2 regions of the Mixta intestinalis genome follow, and region 2 is predicted to be linked to the other one. Evidence: predicted binding sites of a transcription regulator. Region 2 holds the regulator's gene; the other holds the start of a gene.
The links. Region 2 encodes sigma-54, which starts transcription at its own class of promoters, with help from an activator protein. Its sites were predicted from a motif close to GTTGGCACANNTTTCGCTNT; they were not measured.

Region 1 (5,805 bases), 640 kb from region 2:
GTCCAGCTGAGAGATTTGCATCTGCAGCGGGCCATCCAGATCGACGCTCGGCGCCGGAACGTGGTCAACAATCGCCTGGTAAAGCGGGGTCATGTCAGCGGCCATATCGGTATGGTCAACGCCAGCGATGCCCTGCAACGCAGAAGCATAAATAATCGGGAAATCGAGCTGCTCGTCAGTCGCGTCGAGGTTAACGAACAGATCAAATACCTGGTCAACAACCCAGTCAGGGCGCGCGCCAGGACGGTCGATTTTGTTGATAACCACGATCGGTTTCAGACCATGAGCAAAAGCTTTTTTGGTCACGAAACGCGTCTGCGGCATAGGGCCGTCCATCGCATCGACAACCAGCAGCACTGAATCAACCATGGACATTACGCGCTCAACTTCACCACCGAAGTCGGCGTGTCCGGGAGTATCAACGATGTTGATACGATAGTCGTTCCATTTGATGGCGGTATTTTTCGCGAGGATGGTAATCCCACGCTCTTTCTCCAAATCGTTGGAGTCCATTACACGCTCAGTTGCTTCAGTACGGGCATCAAAAGTACCGGACTGTTGCAGCAGTTTGTCAACCAGGGTGGTTTTCCCATGGTCAACGTGCGCAATAATGGCGATGTTACGCAAATTTTCGATCACAGCTTTGCCTCAGGCATTAGAAATAGCGCGCTATTGTACACGGATTAATCGAAGGACTGAACAGGATCACAAATATCAAAGAAAGAATGCTGTAGGGCTTGCCTTAAACACCACTTTCAGTGCAAAAAATGCACCTGATTGACCAGCTGCACCATAATGGTGCTCAAAATCAGCTCATATGCACTACAATGGTGCGCGACATCCATCATGGTGCATCTCTCTTTTGTCGAGAGCGTGCATCATAGCGCTTTTTAGGCCAAATAAAAAAGTTGGCACAGAATTCGCTTTATTTCACTTAAGCAAAAACGACAGTTTCCACAACGGTTGATAGCTTGTCCGAGTACTTTGTTGCCGGCTGTACGCCCGACTTTACGCGTCTGGCAGGATGAAGTTCTCTCACCACGACGACAATGACAATGATCAGGAGAGTTGAGTATGTCCGCTGAACACGTTCTTTCGATGATGAATGAACACGAGGTTAAGTTTGTTGATCTGCGCTTCACCGACACCAAAGGCAAAGAACAGCACGTAACCATTCCTGCCCACCAGGTCAACGCAGACTTCTTCGAAGAAGGCAAAATGTTTGACGGCTCCTCTATCGGTGGCTGGAAAGGCATCAACGAATCAGACATGGTGCTGATGCCAGACCCAACTACCGCAGTGTTGGATCCATTCTACGAAGATTCCACGCTGATCATCCGTTGTGACATTCTTGAGCCGGGCACCATGCAGGGCTATGACCGCGACCCGCGCTCCATCGCTAAACGCGCGGAAGATTTCCTGCGCTCTTCCGGCATCGCTGATACCGTGCTGTTCGGCCCGGAACCGGAATTCTTCCTGTTTGATGATATTCGTTTTGGCAGCAGCACTTCCGGTTCACACGTCGCTATCGATGATATTGAAGCAGCATGGAACACCGGCAAAGAATATGAAGGCGGCAACAAAGGCCACCGTCCGGGCCTGAAGGGTGGTTACTTCCCGGTTCCGCCGGTAGATTCCGCACAGGATATCCGCTCCGCTATGTGTCTGACGATGGAGCAGATGGGTCTGGTGGTAGAAGCACATCACCACGAAGTCGCTACCGCTGGTCAGAACGAAGTGGCTACCCGCTTCAACACCATGGTGAAGAAAGCAGACGAAATCCAGATTTACAAATATGTCGTACACAACGTCGCGCACGCCTGGGGCAAAACTGCCACCTTTATGCCGAAACCGATGTTTGGCGATAACGGCTCTGGTATGCACTGCCATATGTCTCTGTCTAAAGGCGGCACTAACCTGTTCGCTGGCGACAAATACGGCGGCCTTTCTGAAATGGCGCTGTTCTATATCGGCGGTGTGATTAAACATGCGAAGGCGATCAACGCTCTGGCTAACCCGACCACCAACTCTTATAAACGTCTGGTTCCGGGTTATGAAGCACCGGTCATGCTGGCTTACTCTGCACGTAACCGCTCAGCTTCTATCCGTATCCCGGTAGTTGCCAGCCCGAAAGCGCGTCGTATTGAAGCTCGTTTCCCGGATCCGGCTGCTAACCCGTACCTGGCTTTTGCTGCACTGCTGATGGCTGGCCTCGACGGCGTTATCAACAAAATCCATCCTGGCGATGCGATGGACAAAAACCTGTATGACCTGCCGCCGGAAGAAGAGGCAGAAATTCCAAAAGTAGCGGCCTCTCTGGAAGAAGCGCTCGATGCGCTGAACGAAGATCGTGAATTCCTGACCCGTGGCGGCGTCTTTACTGACGATGCTATCGATGCCTATATCGAGCTACGTAAGTCTGAAATGGAACGTGTACGTATGACGCCGCATCCGGTTGAGTTCGAGCTCTATTACAGCGTCTAATTGATTTGAGTTTTTGTTGCCGTGGAAACTTTCAGCCCATCTTCGGATGGGCTTTTTTCTCCGCTTCTCCACTGGCCGGAATATCGCGTTATCAAACCTGAAACTATAATGCACTAAAACGGTGCAGGAGAACGCTGTATGGCAACTGGCCTGCTGCCCGATGCTGGGCAGATTCTCAACTCTCTAATTAACTGCATACTGCTGGTTGATAATGACCTGGTTATTCACTACGCCAATCCGGCGGCGCAACAGCTGCTGGCGCAAAGTTCGCGCAAGCTTTTCGGTACGCCGCTGCCGGAGCTGACGGGCTATTTTTCCCTCAATATTAGCGTCATGCAGGAAAGTCTGGCCGCAGGCCAGGGCTTTACCGACAGCGAAGTAACGCTGGTGGTGGATGGACGAGCCCATATTATGTCGCTGACCGCCCAACGTCTGCCTGACGGCCTGATCCTGCTGGAAATGGCACCGATGGATAACCAACGACGCCTTAGTCAGGAGCAGATTCAACATGCGCAGCAGGTCGCTGCCCGCGATCTGGTACGGGGACTGGCGCATGAGATTAAAAATCCGCTCGGCGGCCTGCGTGGTGCGGCTCAGCTGCTGGCAAAAGCCCTGCCCGATCCATCCCTGACGGAATATACCAAAGTAATTATCGAACAGGCCGATCGCCTGCGTAACCTGGTCGATCGTCTGTTAGGCCCGCAACAGCCGGGAATGCATGTAACGCAGAGCATTCATCAGGTGGCAGAGCGGGTTGTGAGCCTGGTCAATATGGAGCTACCGCATAATGTTTCGCTAGTACGCGACTACGATCCCAGCCTGCCGGAGCTACCGCACGATCCCGATCAGATAGAGCAGGTTTTACTGAACGTGGTGCGTAATGCATTACAGGCGCTGGGCGAAGCAGGCGGCACCATTATGATACGCACCCGTACCGCCTTCCAGCTCACGCTGCATGGCGTACGCTACCGCCTGGTAGCGCGTATTGATGTTGTGGATGACGGGCCGGGCATTCCTACTCAGCTACAGGATACGCTGTTCTACCCTATGGTCAGCGGACGCGAAGGTGGCACCGGGCTGGGCCTCTCTATTGCCCGCAGCCTGCTCGATCAGCATTCAGGAAAAATAGAATTCAGCAGTTGGCCCGGTCATACCGAATTTTCCATTTACCTGCCTATTCGCCAGTGAGGTTTCTATGCAACGAGGGATAGTTTGGATCGTCGATGACGATAGCTCCATCCGCTGGGTGCTTGAACGCGCACTGACCGGAGCTGGTTTAAGCTGCACGACATTTGAAAGCGGCCATGCCGTGCTGGAAGCGCTCGCCAGCAAAACCCCAGACGTTTTACTGTCAGATATACGTATGCCCGGCATGGATGGCCTTGCACTACTGAAACAGATTAAACAGCGCCACCCGATGTTGCCGGTCATCATTATGACGGCACATTCCGATCTGGACGCCGCCGTCAGCGCCTACCAGCAGGGCGCTTTTGATTACTTGCCCAAACCTTTTGATATTGATGAAGCGGTTGCGCTGGTAGAACGCGCTATCAGCCACTATCAGGAGCAGCAGCAGCCGCGAGACAGGCCGGTTAATGGCCCCACTACTGATATTATCGGCGAAGCACCAGCGATGCAGGATGTATTTCGTATCATTGGCCGCCTTTCGCGATCTTCAATCAGCGTATTGATTAACGGTGAGTCCGGCACCGGTAAGGAACTGGTAGCACATGCGCTGCATCGCCACAGTCCACGCGCCAAGGCACCGTTTATCGCGCTGAATATGGCAGCTATTCCCAAAGATCTCATCGAATCTGAGCTGTTCGGTCATGAGAAAGGCGCCTTTACCGGCGCGAACCAGATTCGTCAGGGGCGCTTTGAACAGGCGGACGGCGGCACGCTGTTTTTGGATGAAATTGGCGATATGCCGCTCGACGTACAGACGCGTCTGCTACGCGTACTGGCTGACGGGCAGTTTTACCGTGTTGGCGGCTATGCGCCGGTAAAAGTGGATGTACGCATTATCGCTGCAACCCATCAGAACCTGGAAAGGCGCGTACAGGAAGGCAAGTTTCGCGAAGACCTGTTTCACCGCCTGAATGTGATTCGTGTGCATCTGCCACCGCTGCGCGAACGTCGTGAGGATATACCGCGCCTGGCGCGCTATTTCCTGCAGGTTGCCGCCCGCGAGCTGGGCGTTGAGGCCAAAATTCTGCATCCCGAAGCTGAAGCGGCACTGACTCGTCTGCACTGGTCGGGTAACGTGCGCCAGCTGGAAAACACCTGTCGCTGGTTGACGGTAATGGCCGCCGGTCAGGAGGTGCTGATTCAGGATCTGCCGCCAGAGCTATTTGAAAGCACCAGTAGCGATCCGACGGTACAATCACTGCCGGATAGCTGGGCAACGTTGCTTGCGCAATGGGCCGATCGGGCGCTGCGTTCCGGTCATCAGGATCTGTTGTCGGAAGCACAACCGGAGCTGGAGCGTACTCTGCTCACTACCGCACTGCGCCATACGCAGGGGCATAAACAGGAGGCGGCACGCCTGCTGGGCTGGGGACGTAATACGCTTACGCGTAAACTGAAAGAATTGGGTATGGAATAAGCCAGAAAAGATCAAAAAAGGTTGTTTATTGCACAATTTTAGTAGCATTACGCTTTACACTTCGGTGCCGTTCAGTATTATTTTGAGCGGTTATCCGGAGGTTTATTATGCTTGAATCACTGATGCATTTGGTCTCGCAAAGCGCTGAAACCGGTGCCGCTTTCGGTCATTCACCACAAACCGCGCTGGCGGCTGTGTTATGCGCCGTGATGCTTAATTTCTTCAGTTAACAGAAAGGCCGGAACATACCGGCCTTTTTGTTACGCAGCTTAAATCACGCGTGAGAATTGCTGCTGTCGGGCTCGCTGCCGCATGTAAACATCAAAGCACATACAGATGTTACGAATCAGCAAACGCCCTTTAGGCGTTACCGTCAAGCTATCGCTGCTTATCTCCACCAGCCCGTCTTCCGCCAGCGGCGCAAGAAGCGCTAAATCTTCAGCAAAATAGTCCGTAAATTTCACACCGCCTGCCGCTTCTGCCTCATGGAAAGAAAGCGCAAAATTGCAGATAAGTGACTTAATCACATCACGTCGCAGGCAATCATCCGCGCTCAGCGATAACCCGCGCCATAAGGCATTCCCCTGTTGCTCCACGCTGGCATAGTACGCTTTCAGATCTTTTTGATTCTGGGCGTAACAGTCGCCCAGCATGCTGATGGCGGATACGCCCATACCCAACAGATCGCTGTCGCCATGCGTAGTGTAACCCTGGAA
Region 2 (14,981 bases):
GGCAGCCCAAGCATCCCGACATCCGCCAGCAGCATCAGCTCCAGCTGCAAATCGCGTTTCTCGCCCGGTGTTCCCATCGTTTTCTGACGCGGCGTACGGTTAACCGACGATTTAAAGCGGGTGTTGCCCAGCCCGTGCCAGCCGCCCTTCGCTACCATTAACTTCTGCTCGTGGCGCGTCAGGTCACCCAGCGTTTCGCCGGTACCCTGATCGATAACGCGTGTCCCTACCGGCACTTTAATCACAACATCTTTACCGCGCTTACCGGTACAGTCACGGCTTTGGCCATTCTGACCGCGCTCGGCACGAAACGATTTTTCAAAGCGATAATCGATCAGCGTGTTAAGATTTTCATCTGCCAGCAGATACACGTCGCCACCGTCGCCACCGTCGCCGCCATCAGGGCCGCCTTTCGGAATATATTTTTCACGACGGAAGCTGACACAACCGTTGCCGCCATCGCCTGCGACAACCAGAATTGTCGCTTCATCAACAAACTTCATTTACCTTCTCCGTAAATCATCCACCTGGCAACCGGCGGCATAGCCGGTGCGGCTTGTTCCGCCGAGGCCATAAGCGATGACCCGTTGCGGAAAGACTGTACATAAAGTGTACAGCAAATCAGGCAGGCTCAAAATGTAAAAAGCCCCGCAATGCTCTGCGGGGCTTTCAAACTCTGGCAGGCCGATCGAATCAATCAACCCGCAGCACGATAACCTTACTCAGCAACGATGCTGACGTATTTACGGTTTTTCGGGCCTTTAACTTCGAATTTCACTTTACCGTCTGCGGTAGCAAACAGCGTGTGGTCACGGCCAAGACCAACATTGGTACCGGCGTGGAATTTGGTGCCACGCTGACGAACGATGATGTTGCCGGCCAGAACAGATTCACCGCCGAAACGTTTTACGCCCAGGCGCTGTGCATTAGAGTCGCGACCGTTACGTGTTGAGCCGCCAGCCTTTTTGTGTGCCATTTGTCAGATCTCCTCTCAGGCGCTGATGCCAGTGATTTTCACATCAGTGAACCACTGACGGTGGCCTTGCTGCTTACGGTAGTGTTTACGACGACGAAACTTAACGATTTTAATTTTCTCGCCACGACCATGAGCAACAACTTCTGCTTTGATCACGCCACCTGAAACCAGTGGTGCGCCGATAGTCACGTCGTCACCATTAGCAATCATCAGAACCTGATCGAACTCAATTGTTTCGCCGGTTGCGATGTCCAGCTTTTCCAGGCGAACGGTTTGACCTTCGCTTACTCGGTGTTGTTTACCACCACTTTGGAAAACCGCGTACATATAAAACTCCGCTTCTGCGCATGCCCTCTTCAATTGTCAGGCGGCGCGATAAAATATTCACAATAGGGCGCGAATTCTACGCAAAATTCCCTGCGTTGACAAGAGGACATAGCAAAGGATTGCAGAAAAAAAACGCAGCGCCATACTCGGGATTCCAGAGTCTCGTTTTTCAAGTACAATCTGTAATACATTACATCCCACAGACATGGGCAAAGTCGCTTAACATGGCGCTGAACAGAGCAATAGCTGAACAGACTGATGAATTTAGAACAAATTAATGAATTAACCGCGCAGGATATGGCGGCCGTCAACGAGACCATTCTCTCACAGCTGAATTCAGATGTTTCGCTCATCAATCAGTTGGGTTACTACATCATCAGCGGCGGCGGCAAACGTATTCGCCCGATGATCGCTATCCTTGCGGCACGTGCGCTGGGCTACGAAGGCAGCCAGCATGTCACTATCGCCGCGCTGATTGAATTTATTCATACGGCGACGCTGCTGCATGACGACGTGGTGGATGAATCGGATATGCGCCGTGGTAAAGCGACGGCCAATGCTGCCTTTGGTAACGCAGCCAGCGTACTGGTTGGTGATTTTATCTATACGCGCGCCTTTCAGATGATGACCAGCCTCGGTTCACTGCGTGTACTGGAACTGATGTCAGAAGCGGTGAATGTTATCGCCGAAGGCGAAGTACTACAGCTGATGAACTGTAACGATCCGGATATCACCGAAGAGAGTTACATGCATGTTATCTACAGCAAAACCGCGCGTCTGTTCGAGGCGGCGGCGCAATCCTCCGGTATTCTTGCTGGTGCGACAGCAGCTGAAGAACAGGCGTTGCAGGCATATGGCCGCTATATCGGCACCGCTTTCCAGCTGATTGACGATCTTCTCGATTACAGCGCGGATGGTCAGACGCTGGGTAAAAACGTAGGCGACGATCTGAGCGAAGGTAAACCGACGTTGCCACTGCTGCATGCGATGCGCCACGGCAATACCCAGCAGGCAGCGATGATTCGCGAGGCGATCGAGCAAGGTAATGGGCGTCATTTGCTGGAGCCGGTACTGGAAACCATGCGTCAATGCGGCTCGCTGGAGTGGACGCGCAATCGCGCCGAAGAGGAAGCAGATAAGGCTATCGCCGCTTTGCAGGCGTTGCCTGAATCTCCCTGGCGCAGCGCGCTTGAAGCGCTTGCCCATATGGCCGTACAGCGCGACTCCTGATAACTGGCTTAACGGGAGCGCTGCCGCATGCAGTCTCCCGCTTTTCTCTTTTCCTTTCCCCAACGCCTTTCCGATACTTTCCCAATTTTATGGGATAGCCCGATGACGGCCCTGCGCTGTTGCAGCGGTTATTAGATATTTTGCGAAGAAAGGCACAATTTACCAGCATTAATCAAAAATTACTGGAAACATATGGAACCAGTTTGCTATAAAAAACCAACCATAACTCAATAGGTAAGTCGACTTTTTGAAATTATCTAATTTTTCTTAAATAAGAATATCTTGATGACTCTTAAAACATCCATGGTTCCATAAAGAAATTGTGCATAGGGAGAGATGCGCTATGAATAAAAGCAAGTATCACAAACACGACTGGCATCCCGCCGATATCATTGCTGCTCTGCATAAAAAGGGAACGTCCCTGGCGGCGGTCTCACGCCAGGCTGGCCTTAGCTCATCTACGCTGGCAAACGCACTTAATCGTCCCTGGCCCAAAGGAGAATGGCTTATAGCGGACGCCATCGCCGTGCACCCGGCGGAGATCTGGCCCAGCCGCTATTACGATCCTAAAACGAACCGGCTGATCGATCGTAAAAAATTGATCCGTTCTCGCTCCTGATAACACCGGGGCAAAAAAAAGCTCCCGCTTACGGGAGCTGTTTTCATTCATCTTTTCCGATCCGATCGATCTGGCAGAGCAACCTATTCGCTTACGCGCTCAATGTTGGCACCCATCGCAATCAGTTTATCTTCGATATGCTCATAGCCACGATCGATATGATAGATACGATCCACTAAGGTTGTGCCTTCAGCGATACAACCCGCAAGCACCAGACAGGCGGAAGCACGCAGATCGGTTGCCATCACCTGTGCGCCAGAAAGCCTTTCCACGCCGTGACAAATAGCCGTATTGCTCTCGATCTCCGCATGCGCTCCCATACGGATCAGCTCCGGGATGTGCATAAAACGATTTTCGAAGATGGTTTCAGTAATGACGCCCGTACCTTCTGCTACCAGGTTCAGCAGCGTGAACTGCGCCTGCATGTCCGTAGGGAAACCCGGATGCGGCGCAGTGCGTACATTTACCGCTTTCGGACGCTTGCCATGCATATCAAGGCTAATCCAGTCTTCACCTGTCTCGATCTCGGCACCCGCTTCGCGCAGCTTCGCCAGCACCGCATCCAGCGTATCCGGCTGGGTTTTATGGCAGACAACTTTACCGCCGGAGATCGCGGCAGCCACCAGAAACGTCCCGGTTTCAATACGATCCGGCAACACGCGATAAACGCCGCCGCCCAGACGCTCAACCCCTTCGATGGTGATGCGATCGCCGCCTGCGCCGCTGATCTTCGCCCCAAGCGCGTTTAAAAAGTTTGCGGTATCGACAATTTCCGGTTCACGCGCGGCATTTTCAATAACCGTGGTGCCCGTAGCCAGCGTAGCCGCTGACATAATGGTTACCGTCGCGCCTACGCTCACCTTATCCATTACGATGTGCGCGCCTTTCAGCCGCCCGTTGACGGAAGCTTTGACATAGCCTTCTTCCAGTTTGATTTCAGCACCCAGCTGCTCCAGACCGGTAATATGCAGATCGACCGGGCGCGCGCCGATAGCACAGCCGCCGGGTAGCGAAACCTGGCCCTGTCCAAAACGAGCAACCAGCGGCCCCAGCGCCCAGATGGAGGCGCGCATGGTTTTCACCAGCTCATAAGGCGCGCAGTAAACGTCAACCTTACTGGCATCAAGATGCACTGAGCCATTGCGCTCTGTTTTTACCCCCAGCTGGCTCAGCAGCTTCATCGTGGTATCAATGTCCTTTAGCTTAGGGACATTTTGAATCTCTACCGGCTCTTCAGCCAGTAAAGCGGCGAACAGGATCGGTAGCGCGGCATTTTTAGCGCCGGAGATGGTAACTTCACCACTCAACCGGGTCGGACCCTGTACACGAAATTTATCCATTGCAACTGCTCTCTGTTGTCAGAACTCAAAGGGCCGTTGAGTCGCGGACAGTATGCCGCGCCAACAGCTTAAAAACCGTTCAGCTTACGATCCCTTTCCCACTCTTCAGGAGTGTAGGTTTTGATCGAAACCGCATGGATACGGTTATCGGCGATATATTCCATTAACGGTGCAAAAACCGTCTGCTGTTTCTTCACGCGGCTCAGCTCACTAAAGAGTTCACCGACGGCAATAACCTGAAAATGGCTGCCGTCACCGCTAACGTGGACTTCTTTCAACGGCAGGGCGTTCATCAGCACTGCCTGGATTTCACTATTTTCCATGATTTTTCTGGATTCGGTTGATGATAAACAGGCTGACATAGTAGTTGAAAGCGCATTTATCTTAAATAAGCAAAAAGCCCCTGAAAATCCAGGGGCTTAATAAAGACGCGCTGCCGATCAGGCAGTATCATCAGCAGAAACAATGATCTGCTGTAAATTGTACAGCGTGATCAACGAATGCAATTTATCCGTAACGCCGCGAAAAACCGGCGCGGCTCCCTGCTGTTGCGCAATCTGGCGCAGATGTACCAGCAGCGCCAGACCTGCGGAATCAACACGTTGCAGAGCGGAGACATCGATAGCAGCGATATTTTGCATAGCGGTTTCCCGCTGTTGCCACAGGCCGAGCAGCGTTTCCCGATCGAGCTCTCCCTGAAGAAAAAGCGTCCCGGCCTCAATACGCCAGCTCAGGTGATCAGCCATTGTTTTTCTGATCCAGCGTAATAGGCTGCGCCGCGTAGTTTTTCAGCAGCTGCGTCAGGCCATCAATACCTTTTGTACGCAGCGTATCGCTCCATTCGTTCTGCTTGGTGGTAATCATGCTGATCCCTTCAGCAATCATGTCATAGGCCTGCCAGTTACCGGTACGGCTGTTTTTACGCCACTGAAAATCGAGGCGAACCGGCGGACGACCGTTAGGATCGATAATGGTCACACGGATGGCGATAATGCTGGCATCACCCAGCGGCTGCTCCGGCGCAATTTGATAAGTCTGCCCGTGATAGAGCGCCAGCGCCTGACCATAGGCCTGCGCCAGATAATCGCCGAAGGCTTTAAAGTAAGCGTCGCGCTGTTCCGGCGTTGCTTCTCGATAGTAACGGCCCAGCACCAGCGCGCCAGCATATTTCACCTGCACATAGGGTAAAAGTTCCTGACGTACAATATCACGCAGGTAGTTAGGGTCCTGCTTAATTTTAGGCTGTTCATTCTTCAGGCGGGTAAAGGTCTTTTGCGCCGCCTCGTTCATGAGCTTATAAGGGTTGCTTTGGTCTGCCGCATTCGCCGCCAGCGGCGCGATAACCAGCATCGCGACCATCAGTAAACGTTTAAACATACGTATAGCCTCTTAAGGTTGTTCCGGTGTGGCCGGAGCGGATTGTGCCGCAGGTGCGCCCTGCTCCTGCTGATTGCTCTGGTTACCATCGCCGCTCTTATACAAGAACTGACCGATCAGATCTTCCAGCACCAGCGCTGATTTCGTGTCCTGTAGCGTATCGCCATCTTTCAGGATCGCCGTCCCCATTTCAGGATCGTCGAACCCGACGTTTAGCGACAGGTATTGCTCCCCAAGCAGCCCCTGGGTACGAATTGCCAGTGAGCTGGTATCGGGTAAATGGTTATATCTGTCTTCAATCGCCATCGTAACGCGCGGCGACAGGGTTTTCTCATCCAGCGAGATATCGGTCACGCGCCCGATCACCACCCCGCCAATTTTTACCGGCGAACTGGTTTTCAGTCCGCCAATATTGTCGAACGTCGCATACAGTTTCCATGTCGGCTCGGTGCCCAGCGATTTCACGTCCGCTACGCGCAGGCAGAGAAACAGGATGGCAACCAGCGCCAGCAGCATAAACGCACCGACCCAAATTTCACTTTTTTTGGTTTGCATTGCTTTAGTTCCCAAACATCAGTGCTGTTAGCACGAAATCTAAACCGAGTACCGCCAGCGACGCATGTACTACCGTACGCGTCGTAGCCCGACTGATCCCTTCAGAAGTTGGGATCGCATCATAGCCATTAAATAAGGCGATCCAGGTAACGGTGATGGCAAATACCGCACTCTTAATCAGGCAGTTAACAACATCGACGCGAAAATCGACCGCATTCTGCATCGCAGACCAGAAAAAGCCAGCGTCAATGCCCTTCCAGCTTACGCCTACCAGCGCCCCGCCCCAGATGCCTACCGCGGTAAAAATCATCGTCAGCAGCGGCATACTGATAAAGCCCGCCCAGAAGCGCGGCGATATCACCCGGCGCAGCGGATCGACCGCCATCATTTCCATACTGGAAAGTTGTTCTGTTGCTTTCATCAGGCCGATTTCCGCTGTTAACGCCGAGCCTGCCCGCCCGGCAAACAGCAGCGCGGTGACCACCGGTCCCAGTTCACGCAGCAGCGACAGTGCCACCAGCATCCCGAGGCTGGTTTCAGCGCTATAGGTTGTCAGTACCAGATAACCTTGCAGGCCCAGCACCATGCCGATAAACAAGCCGGAAACCAGGATAATCAGCAGTGACATAACCCCAACGCTGTAAAGCTGTTTAACCAGCAACGGCGCATGTTTGCGAAACTCCGGCTTGCCGACCAGCGCATGAAACAGCATCAGTCCTGCGCGCCCAAAAGAGGCACAGGTACGAATCCCTTGGCGACCCAGCGACGCCAGAGCTTGTAAAAACATCAGCTTATTAACTCCCTGAACCGATCAGATCGGTAAAATAGTCGCCAGCCGGATAGCGAAAAGGCACCGGCCCATCAGCAATACCGTCGATGAACTGGCGTACACGCGCATCCGGGTTTTCCTGTAGCGCCTGTGTCGTTCCCTGAGCGATAACTTTTTGTCCGGCCACAATATAGGCGTAATCCGCAATGCTCAAGACCTCTGGCACATCATGCGATACCACAATGCAGGTCATGCCCAGAGCATGATTCAGCTCATCGATCAGTTTAACCAGTACGCCCATAGTAATGGGATCCTGACCGACAAAAGGCTCATCGAACATAATCAGATCCGGCTCCAGCGCAATCGCTCGCGCCAGCGCCGCTCGGCGTGCCATACCGCCCGACAGTTCAGAGGGCATGAGATCTGCCGCCCCACGCAGACCGACCGCCTCCAGCTTCATCATGACGGTGCTATGCAACAGCGCGGGCGGCAAACGGGTGTGCTCACGTAGCGGCCAGGCGACATTCTCATAGACATTGAGATCGGTAAACAGCGCCCCGGACTGGAATAACATGCTCATGCGCTTACGTATCTCATACAGCCGGGAGCGTGAAAGCGTTGGAATATTTTCTCCATCAAACCAGATCTCACCGGCATCTGGCTGTAGCTGCCCTCCGATCAGACGCAGCAGCGTAGTTTTACCGATGCCGGAAGGCCCCATGATGGCGGTGACTTTTCCTTTCGGCACCGTTAACGAGATATTGTCGAAAATGGTGCGATCGCCACGTGTAAAACTTACGCCGTGAACCTCAACCAAATTCGTGGATGGCTGGTGCATTGCTACCTCTGTTATCCATTTCAGGCGATTCAGATCGAATATGTTAAGCGTACTTTAAATGCAATAGCCGCGAGTTTTACAGAAACTTACCGCCTCGTCGTGGCGAAAACAGGCATACGTTTTACTTTTTGCTCGCAGGCGGTCAAAATCATCGCCATTCTTTTTGCAACGCCCGCAAAATGACGAGCCAGGCAAACCGACAAGTATAACCGATCCAAGGATTTTTCATGCTTTTAGCCACTGCACTGTTAGTTATCGGTTTAGTTTTACTGGTTTACGGTGCCGATCGTTTAGTGTTTAGTGCCGCCATACTTTGCCGCTCGTTAGGCGTCCCACCCATTATTATCGGCATGACAATTGTCGGTATCGGCACTTCGCTGCCGGAACTGATTGTTTCTTTTACGGCTGCCACACACGGGCAGATGGATATGGCTGTCGGTACGGCGATGGGTTCGAACATCACCAACATCCTGCTGATCCTCGGCGGCGCGGCGTTGCTGCACCCCCTGACGGTGCATTCCCGCCTGGTGCGACGCGAATTGCCGTTGATGCTGTTGGTGACGCTATTGTGCGGCGTCATGCTGGTCGATAACCAGTTAAGCCGCGGCGACGGCGTTGCGCTGGTAGTGATTGCGCTTCTTTATCTGCTGTATATTATTCGCATCGCACGCCGCGCCGAGCAGAATAACAACGATACGCTGACGCGGGAACAGGTAGCGGAACTGCCGCGCGATGACGCGGGCAATACCGTTGCGTTTTTATGGCTGGCGGTCGCGCTGATCATTCTGCCAATGTCGACCCGCATGGTAATTGATAATGCCTCGGTCATTGCCGATTACCTTGGGGTTAGCGAGCTGGTGATTGGTCTGACCATCATCTCTGTTGGCACCAGTCTACCGGAGCTGGCTACGGTCATTGCAGGCGCATTAAAAGGAGAAGATGATATTGCCATCGGCAATCTTATCGGTTCCAACATTTATAATATTGCCATTGTGCTTGGCCTGCCGGCACTGTTCCAGCCCGGCTCGCTCGACAGCGCCGCTTTCGCGCGTGACTACTGGATTATGCTGGGCGTCAGCGCTCTGTTTATGCTTATTTGCCTGCAGCGTAGCCGCCGTATTGGGCGCATTAAAGGCGCTATTTTGCTGGTCGGCTTCGTTGTCTGGATAGCGGTACTCTACCTGGAACCACTCTATCTCATTGGATAAAGGACTGAATATCAATGTCTCACCTCATACTCGAACCAGGCTTTGATTTCCAACAGGCTGGTAAAGAAGTGCTCCATATTGAACGCCAGGGGCTGGAACAGCTCGATCAGTATATTAATGATGATTTCACTCGCGCCTGTGAAATGATGTTTCACTGCCAGGGAAAAGTAGTAGTGATGGGCATGGGCAAGTCAGGGCATATCGGTAAAAAGATGGCGGCCACTTTCGCCAGTACCGGTACGCCAGCCTTTTTTGTGCACCCGGGCGAAGCCAGCCACGGCGATCTGGGGATGGTCACTGCGAATGATGTGGTTATCGCTATCTCCAATTCGGGTGAATCGAACGAAATTATGGCGCTGATTCCGGTACTAAAAAGGTTAAAGGTAGCGCTGATCTGTCTGACAAGCCGTCCGGAAAGTAATATGGCGCGCGCTGCAGATATCCATCTCTGTGTTAAAGTACCTCAGGAAGCTTGCCCGCTGGGACTGGCACCGACCTCCAGCACCACCGCGACGCTGGTGATGGGCGATGCGCTGGCCGTTGCGTTGCTGAAGGCGCGTGGTTTTACCGCCGAAGATTTCGCCCTGTCCCATCCCGGCGGCGCGCTGGGACGCAAACTGCTGCTGCGCGTCAGTGATATCATGCACAGCGGCGACGAGATCCCTCACGTAACTAAAGATGCATCATTACGTGATGCGCTACTGGAAATTACGCGCAAGAATCTGGGCATGACGGCTATCGTGGACGATCTGATGCAGATTCAGGGCGTGTTCACCGATGGTGATCTACGCCGCGTATTTGATATGGGAATTGATTTCCAGCAGGCTTCTATCGCCAGCGTTATGACTCCTGGCGGCATACGCGTTCGTCCCGGAATGTTGGCCGTGGACGCCCTGAACCTGATGCAAAGTAAACATATTACTGCCGTAATGGTTGCCGATGGCGATCAGTTGATTGGCGTAGTACACATGCATGACATGCTACGCGCGGGCGTAGTGTAATCTGATGGAAATAAGTATGACGCAACAACCGGACGCCGTAGAGACCTGCTACGGCGCAGTAAGCCAGGATGTTATCACGCGCGCCGGGGCGATCCGCCTGCTGATCTGCGACGTAGACGGCGTCATGTCTGATGGCCTGATTTATATGGGCAACAGCGGTGAAGAGCTTAAGGCATTTAACGTACGTGACGGTTATGGCATTCGTTGCCTGCTGACTTCCGATATCGAGGTAGCCATTATCACTGGCCGCCAGGCTAAGCTACTGGAAGATCGCTGTCAGACGCTGGGCATTACACATCTTTACCAGGGGCAATCTGATAAGCTTTTGGCCTTCCGGGAACTTCTGGATACACTGTCGTTAAGTCCTGAGCAGGTTGCCTATATTGGCGATGACCTCATTGACTGGCCGGTAATGGCACAGGTTGGGTTGAGCGTGGCGGTGGCCGATGCACACCCGCTGTTGCTGGAACGTGCGAATTACGTCACCCGAATTGCTGGCGGGCGCGGCGCGGTACGTGAAGTCTGCGATCTGATCTTGATCGCCCAGGAGAAGTTTGATGATGCCAAAGGGTTGTCAATATGAGTAAAACCAGGCGTTGGCTAACGTTACTGCTGGGGTTAATCGCCATCATCTTGATCGGCTGGAACCTTGCTGGCAATGATAACGATCGGACGCCGGTAGAGACAAATAATCAGGAACCTACCTATACCAGCGCGAATTCCAGCACCGTGGTGTATAACCCGACGGGAGCGCTCAGCTATAAGCTGGTTTCGGATAAAGTGACCTGGTTCGCGGCGGAAGAAATCAGCTGGTTTGATAATCCGTTGATGACCACCTATGACGAAAACAAAATACCTGCCTGGTCAGTTCGTGCGGATAAAGCCAAACTGACTAAAGACCGTATGCTGTATCTTTATGGTCACGTTGAGGTTAATAGCCTGACGAAAGATGCTCAGATTGATCGCATCAAAACCGACAATGCGCAGGTCAATCTGGTAACGCAGGACGTGCAATCTGACGACCAGGTAACGCTTTATGGCCGCAGCTTTAACTCCACAGGTATGAAGATGCGCGGTAATTTACGGACAAAAACGGCCGAGCTGATTGAAAAGGTCAAAACCAATTATGAAATCAATGCACAATCGCAGCCTTAACCTGCTGCTTCTAAGTACACTGCTGGCTACCAGCGTTCCGGCGCTGGCGCTAACGGGTGATTCTGACAAACCCGTTAACATTGATTCTGCTAACCAGGCACTGGATCTCCAGGGTAACGTAGCCACCTTTACCGGCAACGTTATCGTTACCCAGGGTTCGATCAAAATTACTGCCGATAAAGTGGTGGTTACACGCCCTGATGGCGATAGCAAAAAAACTATCGTTGACGCTTATGGTAATCCCGCCACTTTTTATCAGTTGCAGGATAACGGCAAACCGGTTAAAGGCCATGCGCAGAAAATGCGCTACGAGCTGGCAAAGGATTTCGTTGAGTTAACGGGCAACGCTTATATCGAACAACTGGACAGTAATGTCAAAGGCGATCGCATCACCTATCTGGTAAAAGAGCAGAAAATGCAGGCGTTCAGCCAGGGCGAAAACAAACGCGTCACGACAGTTCTTGTACCTTCGCAGCTGCAGGACAAAAACGCATCCAACAGCCAAAAAAAGAGTAACTGATTCGTATGGCAACACTACTCGCTGAAAATCTGGCAAAGGCCTATAAGGGCCGCCGCGTGGTGGAGGATGTCAGCCTTCAGGTAAAATCTGGCGAAATTGTTGGCCTGCTGGGGCCAAATGGTGCAGGCAAAACCACGACGTTCTATATGGTAGTGGGTATTGTGCCACGTGATGCCGGACGTATCGTCATTGACGATGAAGACATCAGTATTTTGCCGCTTCACGCGCGCGCGCGTCGTGGTATTGGCTATCTGCCGCAGGAAGCCTCCATATTTCGTCGCCTGAGTGTTTATGACAACCTGATGGCCGTTCTGCAGGTTCGTGACGACCTGACAACGGAGCAGCGTCAGGATCGCGCTAAAGAGCTGATGGAAGAATTCCATATCGAACATCTGCGCGATAGCCTGGGTCAATCGCTTTCCGGCGGGGAACGCCGACGCGTGGAAATTGCTCGCGCACTGGCGGCGAATCCAAAGTTTATCCTGCTGGATGAACCCTTTGCCGGGGTCGACCCCATTTCCGTTATCGATATCAAAAAAATTATTGAACACCTGCGCGATAGCGGGCTGGGCGTATTAATCACCGATCATAACGTGCGTGAAACGCTGGCCGTTTGCGAACGCGCCTACATCGTCAGCCAGGGGCGTCTGATTGCCCACGGCACGCCGGAAGCCATTCTGGAAGATGAGCAGGTGAAACGGGTCTATTTGGGTGAAGAGTTCAGACTCTGATATGGTGTGGTTATAACAGTGTTTTACCGGGAATCGTTATTCTGAATATGAAGCAAGGTTTGCAACTCAGGCTCAGCCAACAGCTCGCCATGACACCGCAGCTGCAACAGGCAATTCGTTTGCTGCAGCTTTCGACGCTGGAACTTCAACAGGAGATTCAGCTGGCGCTGGAGAGCAACCCGTTGCTTGAGCAGACCGATAATATCCACGAAGAGGTTGAGTCTCGCGAGGCGCCGGAGAGCGAAATGCTCGATACGCGAGAAGCGCTTGAGCAAAAGGATATGCCGGAAGAGTTGCCGCTTGATGCCACATGGGATGAAATTTATACCGCAGGTACGCCATCAGGTACCGGCACCGACTACCGTGACGATGAGCTTCCGGTCTATCAGGGAGAAACCACGCAGTCGCTGCAGGACTATCTGATGTGGCAGGTAGAGCTAACGCCGTTTACCGACACCGATCGCGCTATTGCCACCTCTATTGTCGATGCTATCGACGATACCGGTTATCTTACCGTTACGCTGGAAGATATTCGCGACAGCATGGGCGATGAAGAGATTGCGCTGGATGAAGTCGAGGCGGTGTTAAAACGAATCCAGCGTTTCGATCCCGTCGGCGTAGGCGCTCGTGACCTGCGCGACTGCCTGCTGGTGCAGCTTTCCCAGTTCGCCGCCGATACACCGTGGCTCGCGGAGGCGCAGCTAATCGTCAGCGAGCATCTTGATCTGCTGGCTAATCACGATTTCCGCAGCCTGATGCGCATAACCCGGTTGAAAGAAGAAGTATTAAAAGAGGCGATGGCGCTGATTCAGTCACTCGATCCACGCCCGGGTCAGTCGGTCAATACCGGTGAGCCGGAGTATGTGATCCCGGATGTGCTGGTACGTAAAACGGGTAACCGCTGGACGGTGGAGTTAAACAGCGATAGCGTGCCGCGTCTGAAAATTAATCAGCAATATGCCGCGCTGGGCAGTTCAGCACGCAACGACAGCGACAGCCAGTTTATTCGTACTAATCTGCAAGAAGCTAAGTGGCTGATTAAAAGCCTTGAAAGCCGCAACGATACGTTACTTAAGGTCACGCGCTGTATTGTTGAACAGCAGCAGGCTTTCTTTGAGCAGGGCGAAGAATTTATGCGCCCGATGGTGCTGGCAGATATTGCCCAGGCCGTAGATATGCATGAATCAACCATTTCTCGCGTGACTACGCAAAAATATTTGCACAGTCCACGCGGAATCTTTGAGCTGAAATATTTTTTCTCCAGCCACGTCAATACCGAAGGCGGTGGCGAAGCCTCGTCAACGGCGATTCGCGCGCTGGTAAAAAAACTCATCTCGGCGGAAAACCCCGCCAAACCGCTGAGCGACAGCAAGCTCACTGCCATGCTGTCCGATCAGGGCATTATGGTAGCGCGCCGCACCGTCGCGAAGTATCGAGAGTCTTTATCTATCCCGCCATCAAATCAGCGTAAACAGCTGGTTTGATACTCACTGAGAAGGAAGACGCTATGCAACTCAATATTACCGGGCAACACATTGAAATCACACCAGCTTTACGCGAATTTGTGAACAATAAGTTTGCCAAACTGGAACAATATTCAGACCGGATAACTCAGGTCCATGTTGTGCTAAAGGTAGAAAGAGTGCAGCAGATAGCCGAAGCTACGCTGCATATCAGCGGTGGCGAGTTGCATGCAACTTCTGAGGCTGAGGATATGTATGCGGCGATCGACAGCTTGATTGATAAACTGTCTCGTCAGCTAACCAGACATAAAGACAAATTAAAACAACACTAACCTTCACATGGCTGAGGGAAAGACGAGCCGATTGGCCAGTAAACGATGTCGGGGGGCGAATCTTTTCGCCCCGTTTTTCCATTCACGCCTCACTGGCAAATTTTACTGCTTTTCTCGCCGCAAGACGCGTAAAGTAGCGCGATGCGCCAGTTAATGTGAACACGCAAGTGAAACTATGATGAACAACGAACTCTCACTGGAACTCAGCACTGTACTCAACCTCGACTGTACCCGCAGCGGAGTACATTGCCAGAGCAAAAAGCGGGCACTGGAAATCATCAGTGAACTAGCTGCCAAACAGCTTAATCTGCCGCATCAAACGGTTTTTGAAGCTATTTTGACGCGCGAACGCATGGGCAGTACCGGTATTGGCAACGGTATTGCTATTCCGCACGGCAAGCTGGAGGAAGATACGCTGCGTGCGGTGGGCGTTTTTATCCGTCTCGATCAGCCGATCGCCTTCGATGCGATTGATAATCAACCGGTTGATCTGCTATTCGCCTTGCTGGTACCGGCGGATCAATGTAAAACACATCTACA

Region 1: the regulator sigma-54 is predicted to act here: its motif matches at 908-927, upstream of glnA (glutamate--ammonia ligase).

What each region holds. Positions count from the first base shown of each region.
Region 1 covers NZ_CP028271.1:3,689,684-3,695,488, forward strand. Annotated here, with positions in the region: gene typA (ribosome-dependent GTPase TypA) at 1-639, opposite strand, end outside; gene glnA (glutamate--ammonia ligase) at 1,075-2,484, shown strand; gene glnL (nitrogen regulation protein NR(II)) at 2,623-3,672, shown strand; gene glnG (nitrogen regulation protein NR(I)) at 3,680-5,089, shown strand; gene C7M51_RS17205 (YshB family small membrane protein) at 5,197-5,319, shown strand; gene hemN (oxygen-independent coproporphyrinogen III oxidase) at 5,359-5,805, opposite strand, start outside.
Region 2 covers NZ_CP028271.1:4,324,213-4,339,193, reverse strand. Annotated here, with positions in the region: gene cgtA (Obg family GTPase CgtA) at 1-503, opposite strand, end outside; gene rpmA (50S ribosomal protein L27) at 719-976, opposite strand; gene rplU (50S ribosomal protein L21) at 992-1,303, opposite strand; gene ispB (octaprenyl diphosphate synthase) at 1,562-2,533, shown strand; gene C7M51_RS20175 (helix-turn-helix domain-containing protein) at 2,877-3,152, shown strand; gene murA (UDP-N-acetylglucosamine 1-carboxyvinyltransferase) at 3,236-4,492, opposite strand; gene ibaG (BolA family iron metabolism protein IbaG) at 4,561-4,815, opposite strand; gene mlaB (lipid asymmetry maintenance protein MlaB) at 4,933-5,238, opposite strand; gene mlaC (phospholipid-binding protein MlaC) at 5,231-5,869, opposite strand; gene mlaD (outer membrane lipid asymmetry maintenance protein MlaD) at 5,882-6,424, opposite strand; gene mlaE (lipid asymmetry maintenance ABC transporter permease subunit MlaE) at 6,429-7,211, opposite strand; gene mlaF (phospholipid ABC transporter ATP-binding protein MlaF) at 7,219-8,031, opposite strand; gene C7M51_RS20135 (calcium/sodium antiporter) at 8,259-9,239, shown strand; gene kdsD (arabinose-5-phosphate isomerase KdsD) at 9,254-10,240, shown strand; gene kdsC (3-deoxy-manno-octulosonate-8-phosphatase KdsC) at 10,257-10,823, shown strand; gene lptC (LPS export ABC transporter periplasmic protein LptC) at 10,820-11,395, shown strand; gene lptA (lipopolysaccharide ABC transporter substrate-binding protein LptA) at 11,376-11,915, shown strand; gene lptB (LPS export ABC transporter ATP-binding protein) at 11,921-12,646, shown strand; gene rpoN (RNA polymerase factor sigma-54) at 12,694-14,130, shown strand; gene hpf (ribosome hibernation promoting factor) at 14,154-14,441, shown strand; gene ptsN (PTS IIA-like nitrogen regulatory protein PtsN) at 14,620-14,981, shown strand, end outside.